4 regions of the Pseudomonas tussilaginis genome follow, and region 4 is predicted to be linked to each of the others. Evidence: predicted binding sites of a transcription regulator. Region 4 holds the regulator's gene; each other region holds the start of a gene.
What was found. The regulator sigma-54, encoded in region 4, starts transcription at its own class of promoters, with help from an activator protein. The targets are predictions, from matches to a motif close to ANTGGCATNNANNTTGCTNT.

Region 1 (7,452 bases), 2.7 Mb from region 4:
GCCACCGAAGATGGTCGCGCTGTTAACCGTCGCGTAGAAGCACAAGTAGAAGCTCAAGCCAAGTAATTGGTAAGCGCTTCACAGAAAAGCCCGGCTTAGGCCGGGCTTTTCTTTGCCTGCGATTCAGGCGGGTATCTGCAGTAGTGCGCTGGCTACAGCGTCTCGGGCTGCCACTTGGCCAATCACCAGAACGGCTGGGCTGCAGAGATTGAAGCGGTCGGCGTCTTCGCACAGGTGTATCAGCGAACTGCGTTGTTCGCGTTGCTGGGGCAGGGAAGCGTTCTCGATCATTGCCACGGGCGTATCGGCCGCCAAGCCGCCTGCCAGCAGTCCCTGCTGGACCTCGGCGAGTTTGCTCACGCCCATGTACACCACAAGCGTGGTGCCGCCTTGAGCGAGGCCTTGCCAGTTCAGCGGGCTGTCATCCTGAGTGTGCGCGGTGAGCAGGGTTACGCCGCGGCTGACACCGCGCAAGGTCAGGGAAATCCCGCATTGGCTTGCGCCGGCAAGGCCCGCAGTAATGCCATTGACCAATTCAACCTCGATACCTTGAGCCTGCAGCCAGGCGGCTTCTTCTCCACCGCGGCCAAAGATGCACGGGTCGCCGCCTTTGAGCCGCGCTACGCAGCGGCCCTGACGGGCATAGCGCAGCATCAGACGCTGGATGAACGCTTGCGGTGTGGAGCGGCAACCGCCGCGTTTGCCCACGGCGATTACCCGCGCCTGAGGGCAGTGTTCGAGGATCAGTGGGTTGACCAGGTCATCGATCATGACCACGTCGGCCTCACTCAGGGCGCGTACCGCTTTGAGCGTCAACAGCTCCGGGTCGCCAGGTCCCGCACCAATTAGCCAGACTTTCGCTTTCATGGGTATTCCTCGTAGGCTCGGGCTGTCAGCCTTTTAGCAGGCAGATCAGTAGGATCAGGTTAAGTAGTAAGGACAGCAGCGCCACACCGCGCCAGACCTTAAGCGGTTCGCGCTCGAGCAGCGGGCGCGGACGGGCACTCAGCTGCTGACGCTCGCCTTGTTCAAGCAGCAACAGCCATTGCTCGGCGGTTTCGAAGCGTTGTTGCGGGTCGGCGAGCAGGGCTTGCGTCAGGTTGTGCTCCAGCCATGGCGGCACGTCGGGGCGATAGCGCGCAGCACTGGCCGGTTGGCTGAAGCGTGGGCGCTGAAAGGCTTCGATCTCGCCATAGGGGTAGTGTCCGGTCAGCAGGTAGAACAGCGTTACGCCGACACTGTAGAGATCTTGTTGTGCACTGGGCGGCTCGCCGTCGAAGGCTTCCGGGGCAATAAACGAAGGGGTGCCTGGCAATTCGTGGACGCGGTCCTCGGAAAGGCCCGGGCAGAACGCCAGGCCAAAATCCAGCAGGCGCAGTTGGCCGTCATCACCCAGGTGCAGGTTTTCGGGTTTGATGTCGCGGTGCAGGATGTTGCGCCGGTGCAACAGGCCCACCGCCTGCAACAGTTGCTGGGCCAGTGATTGCCATTGCGCCAGGGGGAGTGGGCCAGAGTGGACGAACAATTGCGCCAAGGTCTGGCCTGGATATTCACTCATCACATAGTACAAGTGCTGGCGTTGGCTGGCCGGGTGTACCTCGGGGAAGTAACGTCCGGCGACCCGACGCAGGAACCATTCTTCGAGCAGTAGGCATTGCAGTGCCCCGGGTTCATCCGTGCGTTGTTCCGGCAGGGTTTTCAGTAGCCAGGCTTGCTGCTGGTTGTCATGGACGCGGTAAAGCAGTGACTGGCGGCTGTGGCTGAGCTGGGAGTCAACGGTCCAGCCATCGATCACTTGACCGTTGCGCAGGGCTGTCGGCAACGGCCATTGCTGCAGTTGCGCCAGGGAGTCGCCGAGGTTGTTTGTGCCCAGCCGATCGATGCGCACCAGCAATGCACTGGCGTTGTCCTGGCTGCCGCTGAGATGGGCGGAGCTGACCAGGGTCTGCGCCGCATCCTGCAGGTCAATCTGTTCGCGCAATACTGCCCTGATCTGCGATTCACTCAGGCTGGCCCAGACACCATCGCTCAACAGGACAAAACACTCGCCGGCCCGCAGGTCGCCTTCCAGGTAGTCAACCTGCAGGTGCTGATCAAGACCCAGCGCGCGCTTGAGCACATGCTGCATGCCCGGTTGATCCCATACATGATCTTCGCTGATGCGTTGCAGTTGCCCGGCGGCCCAGCGATAGATCCGGCAGTCGCCGACATGCGCCAAGGTGAAGCGTCGGCCACGGAGTACCAGGGCGCTCAAGGTGGTCAGTAACGGCTGCCCGCCGCCGTTGACACGCAGCCAGCGGTTTTGCGCCAGCAGCAGGCGGTCCAGAGCCTGGGCCACACCCCAGGTTGGCGGTGTGGCGTAATAGTCCAGGGCCAGTGCTTGCAGGCTCGCCCGTGCCGCCAGGCCGCCATCGGCGCACTGGCTGACGCCGTCGGCCAAGGCAAATAGGTAGCCTTTACTGGCGGCCAGTTCCGGGTTCGGCGTGACCAGGCGCAATGCGTCCTGGTTCTCCTCTCGTGGCCCGGTAGCGCTGGCGTGGGCGAAACTTAGTTGCAGGCTCATGATCGGGTCTCAGACGCGTGCTGCAGTTACTGCAGCTGAGCCCCAGGTGGTGCGCCAGCGTTGTTTGACCCCATGCAGGCCGAACCAGGCCAGTACGCCAAGGCTGGCGAACAGCCACAGCCCTAATTGGTAATCACCACTGTGCTGCTTGATAGCGCCTAGGCCTGCGGCGAGCAGGAACCCACCGATACCGCCAGCCATGCCGATCAATCCGGTCATCACCCCGATCTCCTGGCGGAAGCGTTGCGGCACCAGTTGGAACACTGCGCCATTGCCTGCACCAAGCCCGAGCATGGCGCTGACGAATAAGGCCAAGGCGGCCACCGAGCTTGGCAGGTTGAAACCGACAGCGGCAATACAAATGGCCGCCACGGTGTACATCGCCAGCAAGGTACGGATGCCGCCAAAGCGATCAGCCAGCGCGCCACCCAAGGGGCGCATCAGGCTGCCCGCGAAGACGCAGGCGGCAGTGTAATAGCCGGCCGTGACCGGGCTCAGGCCGTACTGGTCGTTAAAGTAGCCGGGCAGGGCGCTGGCCAGCCCGATAAAGCCGCCAAAGGTGACGCTGTAGAAAAACATGAACCACCAACTGTCGCGGTCACCCAGGGCCTTGAGGTAATCAGCCATGGCCTTGGGTTTGGGCCGTTGCGGGGCATTGCGCGCCAGCAGGGCGAACAGTGCCAGGGTCAGGAGCAGCGGAATCACGGCGAAGCCGAAGACAGAGTTCCAGCCAAAACTGGCAGCCAGCACCGGTGCCAGCAGCGCGGCGAACACCGTACCGGAGTTGCCAGCGCCAGCAATGCCCATGGCCTTGCCTTGGTGCTGGGCCGGGTACCACTGCGAGGCCAGTGGCAGGGAGACAGCAAAGGAGGCGCCGGCGACGCCGAGGAAGACGCCGAGCAGCAGTGCCTGCTCATAACTGTGTATGCCCAGGTTCCAGGCGCAGAACAGAGCGATGATGACGATCACCTGGCCAATCAGGCCGGCGGTTTTCGGGGACAGGCGATCGACCAGGATGCCCATGACAAACCGCAGGATGGCGCCGGCCAGGATCGGCGTGGCGACCATCAGCCCGCGTTGCTGGGTGGTCAGGTGCAGATCGGCCGCGATCTGTACCGCCATTGGGCCGAGCAGGTACCAGACCATGAAGCTGAGGTCGAAATACAAAAAGGCAGCGAACAGCGTGGGGATATGCCCGGACTTCCAGAAACTCGTATTCATCGAACACCTCGTTGAACATTGCACTGCAGGTCGCGCCCTCAAGGGGCAGAAACGAAAAAGACGCCGCCTCCCGACCCGCTGTGGCGAGGGGGATGCGACGTCTTTGTCGTGAAGGGGCAACCGCCGTTGGCTACCAGTGCGATAGGTTGAGCAAGATGTGGGCCAGAGTGCGTTAGGCACTGTACGAAAAGCCTTGATACTCGGTGATGCTGCGTTGAAAACAGCCTCGGAATGCTCATTTACAACCCGTAAACTCCGCCTCCTCGGCTGTTTTCGCCTTGCCTGACCTTCGTCTCAAAACTTTTCATACAGAGCCTAGGGATGTGTTGGGGAATGCCGATAGATTTTTGTTGTGTTTGAGATCGAGCGCCGCGCGGGCGGCGCTCGATCTCAAACACAACAAAAACGCACCGACAAGCCCTACCCAAGCAAATCACTCATAGCAATGATCTGCTCAGCCACCTGCACCAATTTCTGTTGCTTGCTCATGGCCTGGCGACGCATCAGCGTATAAGCCTGCTCTTCATTACAGTCCTTCATTTTCATCAACAGCCCCTTGGCCAGCTCGATGCGTTTTCGCTCGGCCAATTGCTGATCACGGGCCTGCAGTTGCGCCTTGAGCGCCTGGTCGCTCTCGAAACGGACCATCGCCACATCGAGGATCGGCTGCAGTCGGGCGGCATGAATGCCTTCAACGATATAAGCGCTGACCCCCGCCTGGATCGCCTGGCGCATCACTGTCGGGTCATGCTCATCGGTAAACATGACAATGGGGCGCGGGCGGTCACGGCTGACCAGGATCACTTGCTCCATGACGTCACGGCCCGGTGATTCGGTATCAATCAGAACCACATCCGGGCGCACCGTTTCAACGCGTGTCGGCAGGTCGATGGTCAGCCCTGACTCATCAATAACCTCAAAACCCGCTTCAACCAGTGCGCACTTCAAGCGTCCGACCTTCTTTGCGGTATCGTCGATCAACAGGATTCGCAGCATAATGGCGTCCCCTTGTCAGCGATGGGCGTGGGCAGCAGGCGTTTCGGCCAGCGCGTGCAAGGCAAAACTGTGGGCGTAGCCTGCAGGGTCGCTGCCATCCCAATAGCAGCCATCAATCAGCTGGCTGCGGCGCATGATCTGTGCGTCGCACGGCACGCCGATGGCGCTTGCAGCGTCGCGGTACAGCGCCAGTTGCTGCACCTGGCGCGCTACTGTCAGGTAATCGGGATCTTCACGCAGCAGGCCCCAGCGGCGGAACTGGGTCATGAACCACATGCCGTCGGACAGGTAGGGCAGGTTGGCCCGGCCCTGGTCGTGCAGGCGCAAGCCGTGAGGGTCGTGCCAGTGATTACCCAGGCCGTCGTGGTAGTCGCCGAGCAGGCGTGGTTCGATGCTACTCAAGGGCGCATCAAGGTAGGCATTGCCGCTGAGCAACTGGGCTGTGCTGCGACGGTTTTCCGGGCTCTGCTCGATGAATCGGCTGGCGGCCAGGATCGCCTTGATCAACGCCCTGGCCGTATTGGGGTACTGTTCGACAAAGACGCGGGTGCAACCCAGGACTTTCTCCGGATGATCAGGCCAGACCGATTGGCTGGTGGCGAGTGTGAAGCCATGGCCCTGCGCGACGGCATCCGCAGACCAGGGTTCGCCGACACAAAAACCGTCGATGCGCCCGGCCTGCAGGTGAGCGAGCATTTGTGCGGGCGGCACCACCACGCTGTTGACGTCATGCAAGGGGTGGATGCCTTGGCTGGCGAGCCAGTAGTACAACCACATGGCGTGAGTGCCCGTCGGAAAGGTCTGGGCAAAGGTCAGTTTTGTCCTGCTTTGGTGCACATAGCGCTCCAGCGCCTCGGGACGGGTCACGCCTTGACGCTGTAGCGCCGCCGACAGATGGATGCCTTGGGCGTTCTGGTTCAGGCCCATCAGCACCGCCATGTCAGTGGCACGGGTGCCGCCAATGCCCAGGTGCACGGCATAGATCAACCCGTACAGGCTATGGGCGGCGTCCAGTTCGCCGTTGACCAGTTTGTCGCGCAAGCCGGCCCAGGAGCTCTGGCGTTTGAGGTTCAGGCTCAGGCCGTAGGGCTGGGCAAAGCCTTGGGTCGCGGCAACCACCACCGAGGCGCAGTCGCTCAGGGCCATGAAACCGATGTCCAGGCTGTGCTTTTCCGGCGCATCGCTGCCGTTGACCCAGGCCAGAGGAGAGAAGGGAATGTCGTTAGTCACAGTGTCGCGCCTGTATCGAAGGTCAGGCCGGGCCGCTCGCGCGGCCGGTGTCTAGACACAACAAAGCAACGCATATGCCAAGGCGGCGCTGTCCCCCGGACGATGCCACCTATATAATCGCCCCCTCACTCACGTCGAGCTAAGCCCGCCCATGTATACCCTGGCCCGCCAGCTGCTGTTCAAGCTCTCCCCGGAGACTTCCCACGACCTGTCCCTGGACCTGATCGGCGCCGGTGGCCGCCTGGGTCTGAACGGCCTGTTGACCAAGGCCCCGGCCTCGTTGCCAGTCACCGTCATGGGCCTGGAGTTCGCCAACCCCGTGGGTCTGGCGGCCGGCCTGGACAAGAACGGTGCGGCCATTGATGGTTTTGCCCAGCTGGGGTTCGGCTTTGTCGAGATCGGCACCGTCACGCCGCGTCCGCAGCCGGGCAATCCCAAGCCACGCCTGTTTCGCCTGCCGCAAGCTGAAGCGATCATCAACCGCATGGGCTTCAACAACCTGGGTGTTGATCACTTGCTTACGCGGGTGCAGGCGGCGAAATACCGCGGCATCCTCGGCATCAACATCGGCAAGAACTTCGACACCCCGGTCGAGCGCGCGGTGGACGATTACCTGATTTGCCTGGACAAGGTCTATAACCAGGCCAGCTACATCACCGTCAACGTCAGCTCGCCCAACACCCCGGGCCTGCGTAGCCTGCAGTTCGGCGATTCGCTTAAGCAATTGCTCGACGCCCTGGCCGAACGCCGTGGGCAACTGGCGGTGCAGCATGGCAAGCACGTACCGCTGGCAATCAAGATCGCACCGGACATGAGCGATGAAGAAACCGCACTGGTAGCGGCTGCATTGATCGAGTCGGGTATGGACGCGGTGATCGCGACCAACACCACGCTGGGTCGCGAAGGGGTAGAAGGTCTCCCCCATGGCGATGAAGCCGGTGGCTTGTCGGGCGCGCCGGTCCTGGAGAAGAGCACCCACATCGTCAAGGTGCTGTCTGGCGAGCTGGGGGGTAAGTTGCCGATCATTGCCGCCGGTGGCATCACCGAGGGCAAGCACGCCGCGCAAAAAATTGCGGCCGGTGCCAGCCTGGTGCAAATCTATTCGGGGTTCATCTACAAGGGCCCGGCGCTGATTCGCGAGGCTGTGGACGCTATTGCCGCTATGCCGCGCTGAATCGCGGGCATAAAAAAGGGCCCCTTGAAGGGGCCCCTGGGCCGTAGCCCGCCGCCCGGATGGGGCGCGCATGGTTAATCGAAGTTAAATCCTCGCTCAGCCAACGGCGTGAAGTTCGTTGAGTCTATGAATACCCGCAGTGCCGGTCATACCGTCCCAGTTGTCGCCGCGTCCTTCGCGCCAGCCATTGATCCATGCCTGACGTACAGACGGTAGAGTAAAGGGGCAAAGCTCGCGGGATTTGCCGGTGACCCCATATTGGTAGCCA
Region 2 (7,452 bases), 520 kb from region 4:
CAAGGTCAGGCTGTTGCCCTGATTGAAACCACTGGGCACGGCACGCTCTACCGACGCGCCACCAGGGATGCGTCCAGCTGACGGCACGTTGACGGTGATCTTCGAACCATCGCGGCCTTCAGCGTCAAAGCCGCCGACCACCAGGTTGCCCTGAGCGATGGCATAGACGTTGCCGTCGATACCCTTGAGCGGCGTCATCAACAAGCTGCCGCCGCGCAGGCTCTTGGAGTTACCGATCGAGGACACGGTGATATCCACCACCTGCCCCGGCTTGGCGAATGGTGGCAGGTCAGCATGCACCGAGACCGCCGCGACGTTCTTGAGCTGCACGTTGCCGGTACCGGCCGGCACCTTGATGCCGAACTGCGACAGCATGTTGTTGAAGGTCTGCAGGGTGAACGGCGTCTGGGTGGTCTGGTCACCCGTGCCGTTGAGCCCCACCACCAGGCCGTAGCCGATCAGCTGGTTGCTGCGCACGCCGGAAATGCTGGCAATGTCCTTCAGGCGTTCAGCCTGCGCGACAAACGCGACGGACATCAAAAGCGCGGCGGTAATCAGCTGCTTGAAGTTGAACATGGTCATCCGAACCTAGAAAGGCCAAAGCGGGCTGAGGAAGAAACGGTCGAGCCATCCCGGCTGGCTGGCATCGGCAAACGAGCCGGTGCCCGAGTAAGTGATGCGCGCATCAGCCACTCGCGTCGAAGGCACGGTGTTGTCGGTGGCAATGTCATCGGCGCGAATCATGCCGGCAATGCGTACCAGCTCGTCACCGGTGTTGAGCGTCAGCCACTTCTCACCACGCACGGCGATGATGCCATTAGGCAGCACGTCAGCCACGGTGACAGTGATCGAGCCGGTCAGACTGTTGCCCTGCCCGGCCTTGCTGTCGCCCTTGGTCGCACGATCACCGCTGTAGCCCGCACTGAGACTCAGGTCGCCATCGCTGAACGGGTTGTTAGTGGTCATCGAGGAGCCGAACAACGAGGTCAGACCGATATCGGCCTTGCTGTTCTTGGCGATCTGCGAGTTGGCATTCTTGCTCGCCTGGGTACGCTCGTTGAGGGTGATGGTGATGATGTCACCGACCCGGAACGCCTTGCGATCGCTGTACAGGTTCTGGTCAAACCCGGCCTGGTAGATCGAGCCGTTGTTGGCCGCCGCCGGCAGTGGCGTACGCGGCAATACTGGCGCGTAGTACGGATCATTAGGCTTGGGCGGCGGCGAAACGCAGCCAGCCAGCACGCTGATCCCACTCAGGGCAAGTACGGATAACAAACGACTCATGACTCTGACCTCACGGTGTAACAGGCGCCGTTCAAGCGACCTCGAAGACTTCAATTACAGGTTCTGGGTAACGAACGAGAGCATCTGGTCAGCGGTGGAAATGACCTTGGAGTTCATTTCATAGGCTCGCTGGGTGGTGATCATGTTGACCAACTCTTCCACGGTGCTGACGTTGGAGTTTTCCAGGGTCTGCTGCTGAACCACACCAAAACCGTTCAGGCCTGGCGTGCCCACCTGTGGCGCACCGCTGGCTGCGGTTTCCAGGAACAGGTTGCCACCCGTTGCCTGCAGGCCGGCCGGGTTGATGAAGTCGGCGGTCTGAATGTTGCCGATGACCTGCGCGGCCGGGTTGCCAGCGATGGTGATCGACACGGTGCCGTCACGGCCGACAGTAAAGGTCTGCGCCTCAGGCGGAACGACAATGGCCGGCTCCAGGGCGAAACCGCTGGCGGTGACGATCTGGCCATCGGAGTTCAGGTGGAAGGTACCGTCGCGGGTGTACGAGACCGTGCCATCGGGCTGCAGGATCTGGAAGAAACCACGGCCGTCGAGCGCCATGTCCAGCGGGTTTTCAGTAGTCTGCAGGCTACCCGCGGTGAAGCTCTTCTGAGTGCCAACAATGCGCACACCCGTACCCAGTTGCAGGCCCGAAGGCAGCTCGCTGTCCTGGGTCGACTGGGCACCGGCCTGGCGGCGGGTCTGGTAGAGCAGGTCCTGGAATTCAGCGCGATCACGTTTGAAGCCGGTGGTCGAGACGTTGGCCAGGTTGTTGGAAATGGTGGTCAGGTTCATGTCCTGAGCGGACAGACCGGTTTTACTCACCCAAAGAGCCGGAAGCATGCTGTTCTCCTCGTGCGCCTGTTTTACGGCGCTACGTCTGTGTAATTAGCCGATCTGCAAAACCCGAGCCATGGCTTCATCGCCTTCTTTGGCCGTGGTCATCATTTTGATGTGCAGTTCGAATTGACGGGACAGCGCCAGCACCGAGGTCATTTCCTCGACAGCGTTGACGTTACTGGCCTCAAGGAAGCCCGACACCAGTTTGACGTTGGCGTCAGCCACGGCGGGCTGGCCATTGCTGGTGTGGATCAAGCCGTCCAGGCCCTTACTCATGGTCTTGAGGTCAGGGTTGACCATCTTGATCCGGTCGACTTCAGCCATCACCTGTGGCCCCTCGCCCATGGCGCGGATCGTGATGGTGCCGTCTTCACCGACCTCGATCTTCTGCTCCGGCGGCACGGCAATCGGCCCGCCGTTGCCCATGATCGGCATGCCGTTGCCGGCACGCAGCACACCCAGGGCATCGATGTTCATGCTCGCGGTACGCACATAGGCTTCGCTGCCATCAGGCGCTTGCACGGCGATGAAACCGTCGCCACCAATGGCTACGTCCAGGTCACGCCCGGTTTCCAGCATCGAGCCTGGCGAGAAATCCGTCGCCGGGCGCTCGGTCATCGCATACGCACGCGCCGGAAAGCTGTCACCAAACACCGGCATCGAACGCGCCTGCTCCAGGTCACGCTGAAAACCGGTGGTGGAAATGTTCGCCAGGTTGTTGGCATGCGCCTTCTGCGCCAGCGCGTTCTGGCTGGCACCGGTCATGGCCACGTACAGCATCTTGTCCACAGTCTTTCTCCCCTGCGCTGGCGAACACTTGCCGTTCGCCGCTGCTTTGCAGTGCTTGTAGCAAGTTTCAAACCAACTTTGCAGAAGTGACCAAAAGCCCCGCCAGACAAGGGCTTGCGCACAGCAGGGGAATACGACGGGGAGATGCGCCGTCGAAATTACGGCGCCAGCTTGCCGCTAGCGGCAACGCTCAGTAAGCGCGGCACGCACCATTATTGAAGGGGCCGGCAAAGCGCTTCCAACCATCCCCCGGAGAAAACTGGGCACACACCAGACGCCCATCGGCCTGGCTCTCCCAACGATACCAAGGCGCAGCATCCGCCCTGACCTGAGCCATCAGCAATACCGCAAACAAGGCCAACGCCACTCGTTGCAACATGATCGATACCTCCGAAATGAAAGACCCCTTTCGAGAAAGGGGCCTGTCCACAGCTATCGCCTCACACCCACATCAGGTCATCTGAATGATGGTCTGCATGATGGTGCTCTGGGTAGAGATGGTCTTGGCGTTTGCCTGATAGTTGCTCTGCGCCTTGATCAGCTCGACCAGCTCGTTGGTCAAGTTGACGTTCGAGGCCTCCAGCGAGTTGGAAGCGATGGCACCCAGAGTACCGGTCTTCGGCGCATCAATACCCGGGATACCCGAGGAATAGGTTTCCGCCCAACGCGTACCGCCCATAGGCTGCAGGCCCTGCTCGTTGGCAAAGGAAGCAATCGCCACCTGACCAATCGCGCGCGACTGCTGGTTGCTGAAGCTGGCGAACATCACACCGCTGGAGTCGATGCTCAGGCTCGACAGGATGCCGGTAGCGTAACCATCCTGGCTCTGCGACAGACGCGTGGTCGGGGTGTTATAGGAGGTGGTCGCGTTCATGTCGATGGCGATACCACCCGCGCTCGCTTCCGAACCATTGGAGCCCCATACCGGCGGCTTGGCGTTTGGATCGGTAATGGTGGCAGGCACCCAGCCGGTCAGCTTGAAGACCTTGTTCTCCACTTCGTAGCCCGAACCTGCAGCGCCCGCCGTCATGGTGTCGACGCTACCATCCGGATTGAAGTTGATGGTCCCTTCCAGCGGCTGCGGCGGCTCCTGGCTCGGATCGAGCGGGTTGCGACCGTCGATCAGGGTGTACGACTTCCACTCATTGGTGTCGGTCTTGACGTAGTACTGATCCATGACGTGCTCGTTACCCTGGCTGTCATAGATCTTGGTGGCAAAGGTCTTGTTCCAGGTGGTGTCATCACTTGGATCGAAAGTGGTGGTTGCCGGGATGACCTTGTCCGACGAGTTGAGGTTGATCCCCTGATTGATCGAGGTGGTGGACTTTGGCGCCAACGCCGAGGTGTCGATCTTAAGATCAGTCAGCACGCCATTGATGATCTTGCCATTCTCATCCACACCGTAGCCGCGCAGGCGCAGGCCATCGGCGGTGACCACGTAATTGTCTTTGTCGGTCTGGAAGGCACCGGCACGGGAGTAACTGAGCGAGCCGTTGTCGCTCAGCACAAAGAAGCCCTGCCCCTGGATACCCATGTCCAGCACGTTGCCGGTATTGGTGATTTCACCGTTGGTGAATTGCTGCGACACCGAAGCCAGGCGCACACCGTTACCCACGCTCTGACTGCCGACGCCGAGCTTGTTGGCCGAGTAGACATCGGCGAATTCCGCGCGCGACGATTTAAAACCGGTGGTTGCAACGTTGGCGATGTTGTTGCCGGTCACGTCCAGTTGTTTGTTGGCTGCATAGAGACCGCTAAGGCCGATATTGAATGACATCTTTCAACTCCTTGTGCCGCGTTAGCCGGCTCTATATACCGATGGTTTGGACTTTGGACAGCGCGATGCTGCCCAGGCCAGCGAGATTGAGCATCATCTCGCCGCCGGTCTGACTGAGGGTGACGCTGCTGACCGTGGCGGGCAGCAGGGTGTACATATCCAACTGCTTGCCTTCGATGGTGGTTTTGGCGGCAAAGGTGTAGGTACCTGGATCAACCTTCTCACCGGCGTCATTGGTGCCATCCCAGACGAACTCGGAATTGCCGGCCTTCTGCTCACCCATATCGATGGTCTTGACCACCTTGCCATCCTTGTCGGTGATGGTGACGGTGGCGTTACTCAGCGACTGCGGCACTACCACGGAACCGGTGAAGCTCTTGGTGGTGTCGACCATGGCCTTGTCGGTCTGGACGATCACCGAGCGACCAACCAGCGATGACGCCTGCAGCGCCTGGGACGATTTGAAGTTGCCGGAAATCGCCGTCACCGTCTCATTGAGCGTGGTGATGCCTTCCAGGCTGCTGAACTGCGCCAACTGGGCAACGAACTCACTGTTGTCCTGAGGATCAAGCGGGTTCTGATTCTGCATCTGGGTAACCAGCATCTGCAGGAACGCGTCTTTGCCCAACGCCTGGTTGCCGCCAGCCTTGTTGTTGCCACCATTGTCGGAAGTCGGATTGGCCTTCTTGAGCACGTCATTCAGGTTTACCCCGCTTGGGGCATCATTAACACTTGCCATTGGCTTCGTCCTTTATCACTGACCCAGGGTCAGGACCTTCTGCATCATGGTCTTGGCCGTGTTCATCAACTCGGCGTTGGTTTGGAACGAGCGACTGGCAGAGATCATGTCCGCCATCTCCTCAACCACGTTGACGTTCGGGTAGTAGACGTAGCCGTCCTTGTTCGCCGCCGGATGATTTGGCTCGTAGCGTGCCTCAAGGTTGCTTTGGTCTTCGACCACGCCCAGCACCTGGACGCCCTGACCGGCAGCATCCTGATCCTGGAACAGCGACTGGCTGACGCCACCCTGCGCCTGCTGGAAGGTGGTGGCGAACACCGGATGGCGAGCACGGTAGGTCTGATCGATGCTCGATGAGACGGTCTCGGCGTTGGCAATGTTCGAAGCGACGGTGTTCAGACGCGTGGTCTGCGCACTCATGCCGCTACCGGCAATGTTGAAAACACTGGCGAGGGACATGACTTACTCTCCGCGCAGGGCCGATACCAGCCCTTTGAATTTACTGTTGAGCAGCGTAAAGCTGGCCTGGAAACCGACGGCGTTTTCCGCATAGCTCGATTGTTCAAGCTGAGCATCGACGGTGTTCTGGTCGACCGAAGGCTGCATCGGCGTGCGGTACTGCAGGGCTTCATCACCCATGCTCACCCCTTCGGCGTCGATGTGCCGGGCATTGGTGCGATCCAGGGAGAAGTGGCCCTTGCTGGTCTTCTCGCTCTGCGCCGCCAATACCGAAGCGAAGTCCATGTCACGCGCCTTGTAGTTGGGCGTGTCGGCGTTGGCGATGTTGTTGGCCAGCACTTCAGCACGCTGGGCGCGAAAGCCCAGTGCCTTTTCGTGAATGCCAAGCGCTTTGTCGAAGCTGATGCTCATGTCAGGGAAACCTTCGAAGGTTTTTCGTTGACTGAGTCAGAGCAAGAGCCATGCCAAAAAACAAAACCCCGTAAATACGGGGTTTTCAGGGCGTGCGGTGAGCGGCAATGCCAGAAAAGCGGCAAAGGCTTTCCGCCACCTGCCGACAGAGCGGCAATTTGGTGGCGGCAATCGCGCTCCTGCCAAAGGCTACTTGGCCTGGTAAATGATCCCCGGGCTGCACTGAACCATCTGGTAGTGATCCGGCAAACCGTTGAGCGCCTCGGAAGCGCCGAGGAACAGGTAGCCGCCAGGCTTGAGGGTGCTGTGGATACGCAGCAGGATGTCTTTCTTGACCTGGGCCGAGAAATAGATCAACACGTTGCGGCAAAACACGATGTCGAACTTGCCCAGAGCAGCATAGCTGTCGAGCAGGTTGAACGAGCGAAACTCCACGCGACTGCGAATCGGCGCCTTGATCGCCCAGCGCCCCGGCGTCTTGACATCGAAGTAACGCTGCAAGCGCTCCTGGGATAAACCACGAGCAATGGCCAGACTGTCGTACTCACCAGACTTACAGTTGTTGAGCATGGTCCCGGACAGGTCAGTGGCAACAATCTGCGCCCCCATTTTCAACTGGCCGATGTTGCTGCGCTCGAACTCGTCAATCGCCATGGAGATCGAGTACGGCTCCTGCCCCGAGGAACAAGCAGCCGACCAGATACGCAGGCGCTGACCTGGGTTGGCCTTGATCTGCTCAGGCAGCACTTTGTTCTTGAGCACTTCAAAGGGGTAAGTATCGCGAAACCACAAGGTTTCGTTGGTGGTCATGGCATCCACCACCTGCTCGCGCAAACCGCTGCGCGGCTGGCTCTGAATACGCTGCACCAGTTCAGTCAGGGACTTGATGCCCTGCTGCTCCATCAGCTTGTTGAGACGGCTGGAGACCAGGTACTGCTTATTTTCGCCCAGCAGGATGCCACAGGCTTTTTCCAGGAAGACCCGGAACTGTTCGAAATCCAAATTACCCGTAGACAATGATGCCGCCTCTTAAATCGTGTGAACCGCCAGGGGTACACCCCCTGGCCGTTAGTGCGTGGCCTTGATCCGATCAACGACGCGCTGGGCGAGGTCATCCGGCTTGAACTTGGCCAGGAAATCATCCGCGCCGACCTTC
Region 3 (7,452 bases), 680 kb from region 4:
CGGTGCAGACCGTGGTGACCCATCAGCTTGAGGATACGGCCGTTACGCTTCTTGCCGTCGACATCGATGGCAACAACCGGGGTGTTCGGCTTGACGCGACCACGGGCGATACGGCCAACACCGATAACACCCAGGAAGCTGTTGTAGTCCAGTGCCGAGATTTGCATCTGGAACGGACCGTCACGGTCAACAGCAGGCGCCGGTACGTTGTCGATGATCGACTGGTACAGCGGGGTCATGTCTTCGGCCATTTCGGTGTGGTCCAGACCGGCAATGCCGTTCAGGGCCGAGGCGTAGACGACTTTGAAGTCCAGCTGTTCTTCGGTGGCACCGAGGTTGTCGAACAGATCGAAGATCTGGTCCAGAACCCAGTCAGGACGCGCGCCCGGACGGTCAACCTTGTTGATGACCACGATTGGACGCAGGCCGGCTTCGAAAGCCTTCTTGGTCACGAAACGGGTTTGCGGCATAGGGCCGTCTTGGGCGTCGACCAGCAGCAGCACCGAGTCAACCATCGACATTACACGCTCAACCTCGCCACCGAAGTCGGCGTGGCCGGGGGTGTCGACGATGTTGATGTGGTAGCCGTTCCAGTTGATGGCGGTGTTTTTCGCCAGAATGGTAATACCGCGCTCTTTTTCCTGGTCGTTGGAGTCCATGACGCGCTCGTCGTTGAGCTCGTTACGCTCCAGAGTGCCGGACTGACGCAGGAGTTTGTCGACCAGGGTGGTTTTACCATGGTCAACGTGGGCGATGATGGCGATGTTACGCAGATTTTCGATCACGTGTGTATCTCGATCAGAGGATTCGGGTTGCCGCCCAGTCTAGGCGACGAATATGAATGAATGGCGCTCAACGGGCCCGCAGGTCGGGAGGGCGATGGCGGATGCTCCCGCCATACAACCCCGGCGTTTTATGTCGGACGATAAACGCGCACATTGGCATGTCCCTCACTGAGCAAATGATGGGCATGCAGGCGACTCATCACACCCTTGTCGCAATACAGCAGGTACTGACGCGTAGCGTCCAGCTCCTTGAAGCGACTGTTCAGGGCGTAGAACGGCAAGGCCTTGACCTCGATGCCGTCCAGTTCCAGGGGCTGGTCTTCCTGGGCATCAGGGTGACGAATATCAATCACCACCTGCCCGGCCAACGCCTGGCTGACTTCTTCGATCTGGATATCCTGGCCGAGTTCATCGATCACATTGTCGATGGACACCAGGCGAGCACGCTCCAGGGCGCGCTCGAGCACAGCCATGTCGAACTGCTTCTCTTCATGGTCAACGCGATGACGCTTGGCACAGGTGGTCGGGTTCACCGAGATCACGCCGCAGTACTCAGGCATGTGCTTGGCGAACTCGGCGGTACCGATCTGGTTGGCCTGGTCGATGATGTCCTGCTTGTGGCTGGCCAGCAACGGACGCAGTACCAGCTTCTCGGTGGCCGAGTCGATCACTGCCAGGTTCGGCAGGGTCTGGCTGGAAACCTGGGAGATCGCCTCGCCGGTCACCAGTGCATCAATTTCAAGGCGGTCAGCAATATTGGTCGCAGCGCGTAGCATCATGCGCTTGAGGGTCACGCCCATGTAGCTGTTGTCGACCTTGCCGAGAATCTCGCCGACCACTTCTTCGAACGGCACGCTGACGAACAGCACACGCTGGCTGCTGCCGTATTTTTTCCACAGGAAGTGGGCGACTTCCATCACCCCCAACTCGTGGGCACGGCCGCCCAGGTTAAAGAAGCAGAAGTGCGTCATCAGACCGCGGCGCATCATCTGGTAGGCCGCGACGGTGGAGTCGAAACCACCCGACATCAGCACCAGAGTCTGCTCCAGCGTGCCCAGTGGGTAGCCACCGATGCCTTTATGCTGGTTGTGAATCACGTACAGGCGCTTGTCACGAACCTCGATGCGTACCTCAACCTCCGGGGTGCGCAGGTCGATCCCGGCGGCGCCGCACTGCTGGCGCAGCTGGCTGCCGACATAACGGTCGACGTCCATCGAGGTAAAGTCGTGGTGGCCGCCGCGCTTGCAACGCACGGCAAAGCGCTTACCGGCCAGCAGGTGGCCGAAGTGGGTCTTGCACTTGGCGACGATATCGTCGAAGTCGCCCAGCGGGTATTCGTCGACCTGCAGGAAGTGGGCGATGCCCGGCATGCAGGTCAGACGCTCGATCATCTCGCGCAGGACTTTCTCGTCCTCGATGCGGGTGACCACCTCGAGGTTGTCCCAGACACCATCAACCGCGAGCGCAGGATCGAGGTCCTTGAGCACGGTACGGATGTTGCGGCCCAGTTGACGGATGAAGCGCTTGCGAACCGGGCGGCTCTTGATGGTGATCTCTGGGAAGACTTTTACGATTAGTTTCATTGAAAACAGCGCGCGCAATGCCGACTAAAAAAGTGGGGCGCGGATTATAGCGGAAATTGCTCAAGGTTTAACCAATTAATCTACAGAAGGTTTGACGCGCACCAAAATGAGGCATCAAGCCTGATTTACGCCTCTTATGAGTGCAGGAATGCCGTAGATTTTCCGCCAAACGGGGCTGGAATGCGTAGAAATCGGGCAAGACATCCAAACCGGGGCACTGGCATGCAATTTGCTCCCTTGTGAGGCAGGTTGCCTTGGCCGACTATTCGCGCCCGGCATCACCCAAATTCAAGGGCTGCACAGGCACGCTCTACCCCACCCCGGAGGACACTATGTCGAAGTCGGTTCAACTCATCAAAGATCATGACGTTAAATGGATTGATCTGCGCTTCACGGACACCAAAGGCATTCAACATCACGTGACCATGCCGTCGCGTGATGCCCTGGATGAAGACTTCTTCGAAGCCGGCAAGATGTTCGACGGTTCCTCCATCGCTGGCTGGAAAGGCATTGAAGCTTCCGACATGATCCTGATGCCGGACGACTCCTCCGCCGTACTGGACCCGTTCACCGAAGAACCGACCCTGATCCTGGTCTGCGACATCATCGAACCTTCGACCATGCAAGGCTATGACCGCGACCCACGCGCCATCGCCCGCCGCGCCGAAGAGTACCTGAAGACCACCGGCATCGGTGACACCGTGTTCGTCGGCCCAGAGCCTGAGTTCTTCATCTTCGACGAAGTGAAGTTCAAGTCCGACATCTCCGGCTCGATGTTCAAGATCTACTCCGAGCAAGGCTCGTGGATGTCCGACCAGGACGTAGAAGGCGGTAACAAAGGCCACCGTCCTGGCGTCAAAGGCGGCTACTTCCCAGTTCCGCCGTTCGACCACGACCACGAAATCCGTACTGCCATGTGCAACGCCATGGAAGAAATGGGCCTGGTCATCGAAGTTCACCACCACGAAGTGGCGACTGCCGGCCAGAACGAAATCGGCGTGCAGTTCAACACCCTGGTGAAGAAGGCTGACGAAGTTCAGACCCTCAAGTACTGCGTACACAACGTTGCCGACGCCTACGGCCGCACCGCGACCTTCATGCCTAAGCCACTGTACGGCGACAACGGCTCGGGCATGCACGTGCACATGTCCATCTCCAAAGAAGGCAAGAACACCTTCTCCGGCGAAGGCTATGCTGGCCTGTCCGACACTGCCCTGTACTTCATCGGCGGTATCATCAAGCACGGTAAGGCGCTGAACGGCTTCACCAACCCGGCTACCAACTCCTACAAGCGTCTGGTACCAGGCTTCGAAGCACCCGTAATGCTGGCCTACTCGGCCCGTAACCGTTCGGCCTCGATCCGTATCCCTTACGTTTCCAGCCCGAAAGCCCGCCGTATCGAAGCGCGCTTCCCGGACCCAGCGGCCAACCCATACCTGTGCTTCGCTGCACTGATGATGGCCGGTCTGGACGGCATCCAGAACAAGATCCACCCAGGCGACGCCGCCGACAAGAACCTGTACGACCTGCCGCCTGAAGAGGCGAAAGAGATCCCTCAGGTGTGCGGCAGCCTCAAAGAAGCCCTGGAAGAGCTGGACAAGGGCCGTGCGTTCCTGACCAAGGGCGGCGTGTTCTCCGATGACTTCATCGATGCCTACATCGCCCTGAAGAGCGAAGAAGAAATCAAGGTCCGTACCTTTGTACACCCACTGGAATACGAGCTGTACTACAGCTGCTAATTCAGTGACGCCTGCGCAAGCGGCGTAACGCGACAGACAGAGGCCTCCTTCGGGAGGCCTTTTGTTTTTCTGCCCTTCTACGGGCCGGCGAGGCCTTTCTGGTCCGCGTCACCGCCCATTTGCGCTTCGCAATGTAATTCTTACCCTATGCTCTATATTGGTGCGCACCCCAGCATACAGCTGAGCAAATCAACCCATTTTGGTTCAAGCAAACGGCCAGATCAGGGCTTTATAGCCATAACTGGCGCAAAATCAGGTCTTTATCCGGCAGATCCGCTTCTTTTCGGAGCCTTGGTTTGTTTTTTGCATTTTCTTGTTACCAGCAGACAACCAGCGCCCGCGACCCTGGCACAACCGGGGTCGTCATGAGCCAAAAGAGGTCACCGACGCCCCATGACCATCAGCGATGCCCTGCACCGACTGCTACTGGACAACCTGACTACCGCTACCATCTTGCTCAATGCCGAGTTGCGCCTTGAGTACATGAACCCGGCCGCGGAAATGCTCTTGGCCATCAGCGGCCAGCGCAGCCATGGGCAATTCATCAGCGAACTGTTCACCGAATCACCTGAAGCGCTCAATTCCCTGCGCCAGGCGGTGGTACACGCCCACCCATTCACCAAGCGCGAAGCGCAACTGACCTCACTGACCGGCCAGACCCAGACCGTCGACTATGCGGTAACGCCGATCCTCAGTGGCGGGCGGACCTTGTTACTGCTCGAAGTGCACCCACGCGACCGCTTGCTGCGCATCACCAAGGAAGAGGCCCAGCTGTCCAAACAGGAAACCACCAAGCTGCTGGTGCGTGGCCTGGCCCACGAAATCAAGAACCCACTGGGCGGTATTCGCGGCGCGGCCCAACTGCTGTCCCGGGAACTGCCCGAGGAAGGCCTCAAGGATTACACCAATGTGATCATTGAAGAGGCTGACCGCCTGCGCAACCTGGTCGATCGCATGCTGGGTTCGAACAAATTGCCGTCGCTGGCGATGACCAATATCCATGAAGTACTCGAACGGGTCTGTAGCCTGGTCGAGGCTGAAAGCCAAGGCGGCATCACCCTGGTGCGCGATTACGACCCGAGCCTGCCGGACGTGCTGATCGACCGCGAGCAGATGATCCAGGCCGTACTCAATATCGTGCGCAACGCCATGCAGGCCATCAGCGGCCAAAACGAACTGCGCCTGGGGCGTATCAGCTTGCGCACACGAGCCATGCGCCAGTTCACCATTGGCCACACTCGCCATCGCCTGGTGGCCAAGGTCGAGATCATCGACAACGGCCCCGGCATTCCTGCCGAGCTGCAGGAAACCATCTTCTATCCCATGGTCAGCGGTCGCCCCGACGGTACCGGGCTGGGCCTGGCCATTACCCAGAACATCATCAGCCAGCACCAGGGCCTGATCGAGTGTGACAGCCATCCTGGCCACACCACCTTCTCGATCTTCCTGCCCCTGGAACAAGGAGCCACCGCCTCATGAGCCGTAGTGAAACTGTCTGGATCGTCGACGATGACCGCTCCATCCGCTGGGTCCTGGAAAAAGCCCTGCAACAGGAAGGCATGACCACCCAGAGCTTCGACAGCGCCGACGGGGTCATGAGCCGCCTGGCTCGGCAGCAGCCGGACGTGATCATCTCCGATATCCGCATGCCCGGTGCCAGTGGTCTGGACCTGCTGGCGCAGATTCGCGATCAGCACCCGCGTCTGCCGGTGATCATCATGACTGCCCATTCAGACCTTGATAGCGCGGTGGCGTCCTATCAGGGTGGCGCGTTTGAATACTTGCCCAAGCCGTTTGACGTCGATGAGGCGGTGTCGCTGGTCAAGCGCGCCAATCAGCACGCTCAGGAGCAACAAGGCCTGGATATCGCCCCAAGCCTGACCCGCACCCCGGAGATCATCGGCGAAGCACCGGCGATGCAGGAGGTGTTCCGCGCCATCGGTCGCCTCAGCCACTCCAACATCACTGTGCTGATCAATGGCGAATCCGGCACCGGTAAAGAACTGGTCGCCCATGCCCTGCACCGCCACAGTCCGCGTGCAGCGTCGCCGTTCATCGCTCTGAATATGGCGGCAATTCCCAAGGACCTGATGGAGTCCGAGCTGTTCGGCCACGAAAAAGGCGCGTTCACTGGTGCAGCCAATCTGCGTCGTGGCCGCTTTGAACAAGCCGATGGCGGCACACTGTTCCTCGATGAGATCGGCGATATGCCGGCTGATACCCAGACCCGTCTGCTGCGCGTGCTGGCTGACGGTGAGTTCTATCGAGTCGGTGGCCATGTGCCGGTGAAGGTCGACGTGCGCATCATTGCCGCCACCCACCAGAATCTGGAAACCCTGGTACAGGCCGGCAAGTTCCGTGAAGACCTGTTCCATCGCCTCAACGTGATCCGCATCCATATCCCGCGTCTGGCTGATCGCCGTGAAGACATCCCGACCTTGGCACGGCACTTCCTCGGCCGTGCTGCCCAGGAACTGGCGGTTGAACCCAAATTGCTCAAGGCCGAAACCGAAGAGTTCATGCGCAACTTGCCGTGGCCAGGTAACGTGCGCCAGCTGGAAAATACCTGCCGTTGGATCACTGTGATGGCCTCGGGCCGGGAAGTGCATATCGGTGATCTACCGCCCGAGCTGCTCAACCTGCCACAAGATGCCGCGCCGGTGACCAACTGGGAACAGGCGCTGCGCCAATGGGCGGACCAGGCCCTGTCCCGTGGCCAGTCAAACCTGCTTGACAGTGCAGTGCCGAGTTTCGAGCGGATCATGATCGAGACCGCCCTCAAGCACACCGCTGGTCGCCGTCGCGATGCCGCGGTGCTGCTCGGTTGGGGGCGCAACACCCTGACGCGCAAGATCAAAGAGTTGGGGATGAAGGTCGATGGTGGCGACGAGGACGGAGACGACGAGGCCTGACCGTCATGGCCTCATCGCTGGTAACGCCGGCTGCCACAGGTTCAGGGTTGACCCAGGCTTTTGTGGGAGCCGGTCTTGCCGGCGATGGATTGCAAAACAGTCCTGAAATTGCACTGCCATGCACCGAGCAACGTCTATTTTGCACCGTCACAACGCACAAATCCCCGCCCCAATCCCGCATCGCCGGATAAAACCCAGTATTTTGCGGACTGCAACAAAACTGGCATACACCCTGCATTAGTATCAGTACTTCCAGTTTTGGGGGCCTTGGTACAGGCAGGCCGGGGATTCCCCTCTTTTATTCGCGCAGGCGCACCTGCACTCGCCAGCGGCCATCGTCCTCTGCACCGCTCCAGTCGCCGTGCAGAGGACGGGCCGCCACCAACGTCACCAGCAGCCCACCATCACTTTTCTGCACGCGCCAAGCAACCGG
Region 4 (7,452 bases):
ACGCGGTGCCAGGCTCCGGTTGGTTTAGCAGGCGTAGCTTGATCGAATCACGCAACTGATACAGGTTCAGGTTGGTGGTATCGATTTTAAGGTCGGCGAGGTCGGCGATCGGCCCCAACAGCTCAGTCTCGTCCTTGATCGCCTCGGCCAGCGAGCGATTGGCGTTGGTCAGCGGGTGGCGCCGACGGGTTTCCGAAAAGCGCTTGAGCAGGGTCTCTTCATCGGCATCCAGGTACAGCACATCACACTGGATATGACGGCCACGGGCTTCCTCAAGCAACTCCGGGAAGCGGCTGAGGTGGCTGGGCAGGTTGCGTGCATCAATTGATACCGCCACTTTGGGCTGCATCAGCTCGGTATTGATCAGGGCGTTCTCGGCCAGCTGCGGCAGCAACCCGGCAGGCAGGTTGTCGATGCAGTAGTAGCCGTTGTCCTCAAGGACCGCGAGAGCGGTACTTTTACCGGAGCCGGAGCGGCCGCTAACGATGATCAAGCGCATATTCAGTGCCCGTTCTGTGCTTCCAGAACGACCTGGTAGAGCGCGTCGTTGCTGGTGGCCGCACGCAGCTTTTCGCGTACGTCCTGGCGGTCGAGCATGCTGGCGATCTGGCGCAGCAGCTCCAGGTGAGCATCGGTGGCAGCTTCGGGGACCAGTAACACGAACAACAGGTCAACCGGAGCACCGTCGATGGCATCGAAGTCTATGGGGGCGTCAAGATGTAACAGCGCGCTGACCGGATCTTTGCAGCCTTTGAGGCGGCAATGGGGAATGGCGATACCGTTGCCAAAGCCGGTGGAGCCCAGTTTTTCACGGGCAATCAGGGCTTCGAACACGTCCTGGGTTTCCAAGTCGGGTACTTCTTTGCCGATCAGGTTGGCGATCTGTTCGAGTGCGCGCTTTTTACTGCCTCCCGGCACGTTCACCAGGGAACGGCCGGGGGTCAGGATAGTTTCAAGTCGGATCATGGATGAGGGGGATCAGCGGGCCGCTGCACCTTGCAGCAGGCTTTGCTGTTTTTCCTTGTGTTTTTTCAGTTGACGATCGAGCTTGTCAGTCAAGGCATCGATCGCTGCATACATGTCTGTGTGTTCGGCATTTGCAACAACTTCGCCGCCGGGAATAAACAGCGTTGCTTCAATCTTCTGCTGCAGCTTCTCGACCTTCATGATTACCGTCACATTGGTAATCTTGTCGAAGTGCCCCTCCAGACGTTTGAGTTTTTGCTCGACGTATTCGCGCAGCGGCTGGGTGACTTCTACATGCTGTCCACTGATATTGACTTGCATACAGCTTCTCCTTTGTTGCCCGTGCATAAGAGGCAGGTGTTGCGCCTGCCACTGAACTGCGATGGCTATCTCAGGGGCTACATCAGTCGCTTGCGCTCACTCGACGGTGCAATGCCGAGAGACTCGCGGTACTTGGCGACGGTGCGACGGGCTACCTGGATGCCTTGTGCCTCCAGTAAACCAGCGATCTTGCTGTCACTCAATGGCTTTTTCTGATTTTCCGCTGCAACCAGTTTTTTGATGATCGCGCGAATCGCTGTGGACGAGCATTCACCGCCTTCGGAGGTGCTGACGTGGCTGGAGAAAAAGTACTTCAGCTCGTAAATGCCGCGTGGGGTATGCATGTACTTTTGCGTGGTGACCCGAGAAATGGTCGACTCGTGCATGCCTACCGCCTCGGCGATGTCATGCAGGACCAGCGGCTTCATTGCTTCGTCGCCGTGATCGAGGAAGCCGCGCTGATGCTCGACGATCTGGGTGGCGACCTTCATCAAGGTTTCGTTGCGGCTCTGCAGGCTCTTGATGAACCAGCGGGCTTCTTGCAACTGATTGCGCATGAAGGTGTTGTCGGCGCTGGTGTCAGCACGGCGGACAAACCCGGCGTATTGCGGATTGACCCGCAGACGCGGCACAGCCTCTTGGTTGAGCTCGACCAGCCAGCGATCGCTGTCCTTGCGTACGATCACGTCAGGCACCACGTACTCGGCTTCGCTTGACTCAATTTGTGAGCCAGGACGTGGGTTGAGGCTCTGAACCAGTTCGATGACCTGGCGCAGTTCATCTTCCTTGAGCTTCATCCGGCGCATTAGCTGGCTGTAATCGCGGCTACCGAGGAGGTCGATGTAATCGCGTACCAGGCGCTGGGCTTCGGCCATCCACGGGGTACTGGCAGACAGTTGGCGCAGTTGCAATAGCAGGCATTCGCTGAGATTGCGTGCGCCGATGCCGGCAGGTTCGAATTGCTGAATGCGGTGCAGTACGGCTTCGACTTCGTCGAGCTCGATGTCCAGCTCGGGGTCAAAGGATTCGCAGACTTCTTCGAGGGTTTCGTCGAGGTAGCCCTGGTTGTTGATGCAGTCGATCAGGGTGACCGCGATCAGCCGATCGGTGTCGGACATCGGCGCCAGGTTAAGTTGCCAGAGCAAGTGGCTTTGCAGGCTTTCGCCCACCGAGGTGCGGGTGGTGAAGTCCCACTCGTCATCGTCGTTGCTGGGCAGGCTGCTGGCGCTGGTCTGGTAGATGTCTTCCCAGGCGGTGTCGACGGGCAGTTCGTTGGGGATGCGCTCGCTCCATTCGCCGTCCTCCAGGTTGTCCACAGTTTGCGTGGTTTCCTGGAAGGTGGTTTCCTGGACTTCGGCGACCGGCTTGCTTTCGGCGTTGTCGGCCATCGGGTCGCTGTTGTCGAAGTCGTCGCCTTCCTCCTGGCGTTCGAGCATCGGGTTCGATTCCAGCGCTTCCTGGATTTCCTGCTGGAGGTCCAGGGTAGAAAGCTGGAGCAGTCGGATAGCCTGTTGCAACTGCGGGGTCATCGTCAGTTGCTGGCCCATTCTTAGGACGAGCGATGGTTTCATGGCAGGGGCTTTACACCTTTTTTGCCGGCGCACATGCGCCATCCACTACAAGGGCACCGAAGCGCCAACTTTAAGCAAATTATATGCCTGAAATTGGAGCGTTTGCCTAGGGCACTGTAACAATAAAGCCGGATTTCACCGGGTCAGCAGCCCATGGCAAGCGCTGTGTCGCCTCGAACTTACAAGCGGAACTCGTGGCCCAGGTACACCTCTTTCACCAGGTCATTGGCCAGGATGGTCTCTGCGTCGCCTTCGGCAATCAGTTGACCATCGTTGACGATGTAGGCGGTTTCGCAGATATCCAGTGTCTCGCGGACGTTGTGGTCGGTGATCAGTACACCGATGCCTTTGGCCTTGAGGTGATGGATGATCTGCTTGATGTCGCCGACCGAAATCGGGTCGACACCGGCAAAGGGTTCATCGAGCAGGATGAATTTCGGTGCGGTAGCCAGGGCGCGAGCGATTTCCACGCGGCGACGTTCGCCACCGGACAGGCTCATGCCGAGGTTGTCGCGAATGTGGCTGATGTGAAATTCCTGCAGCAGGCTTTCCAGCTCTTTGCGTCGGCCATCGCGATCAAGGTCCTTGCGGGTCTCGAGGATCGCCATGATGTTGTCGGCAACCGACAGCTTGCGAAAGATCGACGCTTCCTGGGGCAGGTAGCCGATACCGGCACGGGCGCGGCCGTGCATCGGCTGGTGGCTGACATCCAGGTCGTCGATCAGGACACGGCCCTGATCGGCCTGGACCAGGCCGACGATCATGTAGAAGCAGGTGGTTTTGCCGGCGCCGTTAGGGCCGAGCAAACCGACGATCTGGCCACTGTCGATGGACAGGCTGACGTCGCGTACCACTTGCCGACTCTTGTAGCTCTTGGCCAGGTGCTGGGCTTTGAGGGTCGCCATTTACTCGGCCTTCTTCTTCGGCTGGATCACCATGTCGATCCGTGGGCGAGGCGTTGACACCGATCCGCCGCGACCGGCAGTCGCAACCTGGGATTGGGTGTTGTAAACGATCTTCTCGCCTTCAGTGGTGTTGCCATCGCTGGTTTCCACCTTGGCCTGATCCGTCAACACCACCAGGTTTTTTTGCGACTGGTACTGGATCTGCTTGCCGTAACCTTTCATTTTGTCCGGTTTGTCGGCGCTTTGCTGCTGCTCGAAATAGGCAAGGTTACCGACCGAGGTCACGACGTCGACATCGCCATTGGCGGCGCGAGTAATGGTCACGGTGTTGCCTTTGATCATCATCGAACCCTGGGTGATGATGACGTCGCCGGTGTAGGTGGCGACCCCTTTCTTGTCATCCAGGTGCGCGTTGTCAGCCTGGATACGGATAGGCTGGTCACGGTCGTTCGGCAGGGCCCAGGCGCTCGCGCTTCCCAGTGCTGCGCTCAGGCTGAGCAAAAAGGGGAGGGTTTTAACGAGCCTCATACTGTCCTCTTACGTTGGACAGCAGGTCCATCCTGCCGTCTTTCAAATACGCTTTCATTCCATTGCCCGTAGTAACGCCACCGGCGCCGTCGATTTTAACGGCTTGTTCGGTTTGCGCATATTGCTTCTGCGGGAATACCGTCATGCGGCTGGTGGTAATGATCATGGTGCGGTTCTTTTCATCGGTGCGGGCAACCCGTACCGAGTCAATCAATTCCACTTCGGAGCCATCTGGGTTGACCTCGCCCTTTTCGCTCTGCACGTGCCACGGGTAGGTGGTGCCGCGATACAGTTGCAGGTCTGGCGTGGTCAACAAGGTCACTTCGCTGACCTTGAGGTGTTCGACCTTATCGGCCGTCATCTCGTACTGCATTTTGCCATCAGGCAGGAACTGCACGCTGTGGGCGTTGGTGGCGTAATAGTCGATGGCCTTCTCGTCGACGCTGGCGACAGGTTTGTCGAGAAAGCTCTCTGGGCTGATGTTCCAGTAGCCGACGGCCACCAGCAAGGCGGCAATCACACTGAACAGCGCAATAGTGCGAATTTTTTTACTGAACATGTGTCGCTCTACAGGTAGTGGGCGTTGGCCGCGTCGAGATTGCCCTGGGCTTGCAGGATCAACTCGCAAAATTCGCGGGCTGCACCTTCACCGCCACGGGCCTTGGTGATTCCATGCGCGTGCTCGCGGACGAAGGCTGCGGCATTGGCTACAGCCATACCCAGCCCCACACGGCGGATCACCGGTAGGTCAGGCAGGTCGTCGCCCAAGTAGGCGACCTGTTCATAGCTTAGGTTGAGCTGGCCGAGAAGTTCGTCCAATACCACTAATTTATCTTCACGCCCCTGATACAGGTGGGGGATGCCAAGATTCTTGGCCCGGCGCTCGACGACCGGGGTCTTGCGTCCGCTGATGATCGCGGTGGTCACACCCGAGGCCATGAGCATCTTGATGCCCTGGCCATCGAGGGTGTTGAAGGTCTTGAATTCGCTGCCATCTTCGAGAAAGTACAAACGACCGTCGGTCAATACACCGTCAACGTCAAACACCGCAAGTTTGATGGCTTTGCCGCGCTGGAACAGGTCCTGGCTCATTTACATCACTCCTGCACGCAACAGATCGTGCATATTCAAGGCGCCAACCGGGCGCTCGTCCTTGTCGATCACTACCAGCGCGCTGATCTTGTGGTCTTCCATGATTTTCAGGGCCTCGGCGGCGAGCATTTCGGCGCGCGCGGTTTTACCATGGGCAGTCATGACTTCTTCAATGAGGGTGGTGTGCACATCGATGTTGCGATCCAGGCTGCGGCGCAAGTCGCCGTCAGTGAAGATCCCGGCCAACCGTCCGTCGGTTTCGAGGACTACGGTCATCCCCAAACCTTTGCGAGACATTTCAAGTAATGCGTCTTTGAGCAGGGTGCCGCGCTGCACCTGAGGCAGCTCTTGGCCGGCGTGCATGACGTTTTCGACCTTCAGCAACAGGCGTCGGCCCAAGGCACCGCCGGGGTGCGAGAAGGCGAAGTCTTCGGCGGTAAAACCGCGGGCTTCAAGCAGGGCAATGGCCAGGGCATCGCCCAGTACCAGGGCGGCAGTGGTCGAGGAGGTCGGTGCCAGGTTCAGCGGACAAGCTTCCTGGGCGACGCGGGCATCAAGGTTGGCCTCAGCGGCTTTAGCCAGCGCTGAATCCGGGTTGCCGGTCAGACTGATCAGTTGGATACCCAGGCGTTTGATCAACGGCAGCAGGGTGACGATCTCGGCGGTCGTTCCGGAATTGGACAGGGCGAGGATAACGTCGTCGCGGGTGATCATGCCCATGTCGCCATGGCTGGCCTCGGCCGGATGCACGAAAAACGCTGGCGTGCCGGTGCTGGCCAGGGTCGCGGCAATCTTGTTGCCGATATGCCCGGACTTGCCCATGCCAACCACCACGACCCGCCCCTTGCTGGCCAGGATAAGCTCGCATGCCTTGACGAAATCGGCGTCGATGTGGGCTAGCAAGCCCTCAACCGCCTCGAGTTCGAAACGGATGGTGCGTTGCGCGGATTGAATCAGGTCGCTGGACTGGCTCATGTCGAAAATCGGGTTGCCTGATGAAAAGGCGGCGATTATAGCGGTTATGCGCAAATCCCTCACCCTGTGATTGTCATACCATCGCTCTGTTACCTTAACCCTTGCTGAACAAGCACTGCAGTGGCCTTGGGGCGTAGCTATCAGCGATGCTATAGTTCGCCCCCTGTTCGGCCCGCTCAGGGCGTGCGTGCCTCCACGAAGGGGGCGCGCGTCTGAGTGAGAAGGCTGCATCGCAAGGAGTCTAGATGAGCGTTGATAACGCCTACGCGGTCGAGTTGAAGGGTGTGTCCTTCAAGCGCGGTTCGCGCAGCATCTTCAGTAATGTTGATATACGCATTCCCCGCGGCAAGGTCACCGGCATCATGGGGCCTTCCGGGTGCGGCAAGACCACATTGTTGCGTCTGATGGGCGCACAGTTGCGTCCGGCCAGTGGCGAAGTCTGGGTGGCCGGGCAAAACCTGCCGACCTTGTCGCGCAGCGATCTGTTCGATGCACGCAAGCAGATGGGGGTACTGTTTCAGAGCGGTGCGCTGTTCACGGACCTCGATGTGTTCGAAAACGTCGCGTTTCCGCTGCGCGTGCATACCCAGCTGACCGATGAAATGATCCGCGACATCGTGCTGATGAAACTGCAGGCCGTGGGCTTGCGCGGTGCCATCGAGCTGATGCCTGACGAGCTGTCCGGCGGCATGAAGCGCCGTGTCGCTTTGGCTCGGGCGATCGCCCTGGATCCGCAGATCCTCATGTACGACGAACCCTTCGTCGGCCAGGACCCAATCGCCATGGGCGTGCTCGTGCGTCTGATCCGCTTGCTCAACGATGCTTTGGGTATCACCAGCATCGTGGTCTCCCACGACCTGGCCGAAACCGCCAGCATTGCCGATTACATTTATGTGGTGGGTGATGGCCAAGTGTTGGGTCAGGGCACGCCGGACGAGCTGATGGGCTCCGATAACCCGCGCATTCGTCAATTTATGAAAGGCGATCCGGACGGTCCGGTGCCCTTTCACTTTCCTGCGCCGGATTACCGCGCCGATCTTCTGGGGAAGCGTTGATGCGCAGAAAATCCTTACTCGAACGAATTCGTCGCTTTG

Region 1: CX511_RS08655 (CmpA/NrtA family ABC transporter substrate-binding protein) is a predicted target of sigma-54. The motif match lies at 6,073-6,092, and genes of this name have one in related genera.
Region 2: CX511_RS18795 (flagellar basal body rod protein FlgF) is a predicted target of sigma-54. The motif match lies at 2,968-2,987, and genes of this name have one in related genera.
Region 3: glnA (glutamate--ammonia ligase) is a predicted target of sigma-54. The motif match lies at 2,585-2,604, and genes of this name have one in related genera.

Annotation. Positions count from the first base shown of each region.
Region 1 covers NZ_CP088149.1:1,856,261-1,863,712, forward strand. The annotation lists gene CX511_RS08630 (OmpA family protein) at 1-66, shown strand, start outside; gene cobA (uroporphyrinogen-III C-methyltransferase) at 124-867, opposite strand; gene CX511_RS08640 (bifunctional protein-serine/threonine kinase/phosphatase) at 893-2,563, opposite strand; gene CX511_RS08645 (nitrate/nitrite transporter) at 2,573-3,784, opposite strand; gene CX511_RS08650 (ANTAR domain-containing response regulator) at 4,205-4,780, opposite strand; gene CX511_RS08655 (CmpA/NrtA family ABC transporter substrate-binding protein) at 4,796-6,010, opposite strand; gene CX511_RS08660 (quinone-dependent dihydroorotate dehydrogenase) at 6,162-7,184, shown strand; gene rmf (ribosome modulation factor) at 7,281-7,452, opposite strand, start outside.
Region 2 covers NZ_CP088149.1:4,224,468-4,231,919, forward strand. The annotation lists gene CX511_RS18780 (flagellar basal body P-ring protein FlgI) at 1-576, opposite strand, end outside; gene flgH (flagellar basal body L-ring protein FlgH) at 589-1,284, opposite strand; gene flgG (flagellar basal-body rod protein FlgG) at 1,339-2,124, opposite strand; gene CX511_RS18795 (flagellar basal body rod protein FlgF) at 2,170-2,910, opposite strand; gene CX511_RS18800 (hypothetical protein) at 3,101-3,289, opposite strand; gene flgE (flagellar hook protein FlgE) at 3,362-4,687, opposite strand; gene flgD (flagellar hook assembly protein FlgD) at 4,719-5,426, opposite strand; gene flgC (flagellar basal body rod protein FlgC) at 5,442-5,885, opposite strand; gene flgB (flagellar basal body rod protein FlgB) at 5,889-6,296, opposite strand; gene cheR (protein-glutamate O-methyltransferase CheR) at 6,486-7,313, opposite strand; gene CX511_RS18830 (chemotaxis protein CheV) at 7,365-7,452, opposite strand, start outside.
Region 3 covers NZ_CP088149.1:5,426,048-5,433,499, forward strand. The annotation lists gene typA (translational GTPase TypA) at 1-785, opposite strand, end outside; gene thiI (tRNA uracil 4-sulfurtransferase ThiI) at 914-2,368, opposite strand; gene glnA (glutamate--ammonia ligase) at 2,701-4,107, shown strand; gene glnL (nitrogen regulation protein NR(II)) at 4,501-5,586, shown strand; gene ntrC (nitrogen regulation protein NR(I)) at 5,583-7,019, shown strand; gene CX511_RS24460 (hypothetical protein) at 7,318-7,452, opposite strand, start outside.
Region 4 covers NZ_CP088149.1:4,748,255-4,755,706, reverse strand. The annotation lists gene rapZ (RNase adapter RapZ) at 1-499, opposite strand, end outside; gene ptsN (PTS IIA-like nitrogen regulatory protein PtsN) at 502-966, opposite strand; gene hpf (ribosome hibernation-promoting factor, HPF/YfiA family) at 979-1,287, opposite strand; gene CX511_RS21300 (RNA polymerase factor sigma-54) at 1,365-2,858, opposite strand; gene lptB (LPS export ABC transporter ATP-binding protein) at 3,038-3,763, opposite strand; gene lptA (lipopolysaccharide transport periplasmic protein LptA) at 3,764-4,291, opposite strand; gene lptC (LPS export ABC transporter periplasmic protein LptC) at 4,278-4,850, opposite strand; gene CX511_RS21280 (KdsC family phosphatase) at 4,859-5,383, opposite strand; gene CX511_RS21275 (KpsF/GutQ family sugar-phosphate isomerase) at 5,384-6,358, opposite strand; gene CX511_RS21270 (ATP-binding cassette domain-containing protein) at 6,604-7,413, shown strand; gene mlaE (lipid asymmetry maintenance ABC transporter permease subunit MlaE) at 7,413-7,452, shown strand, end outside.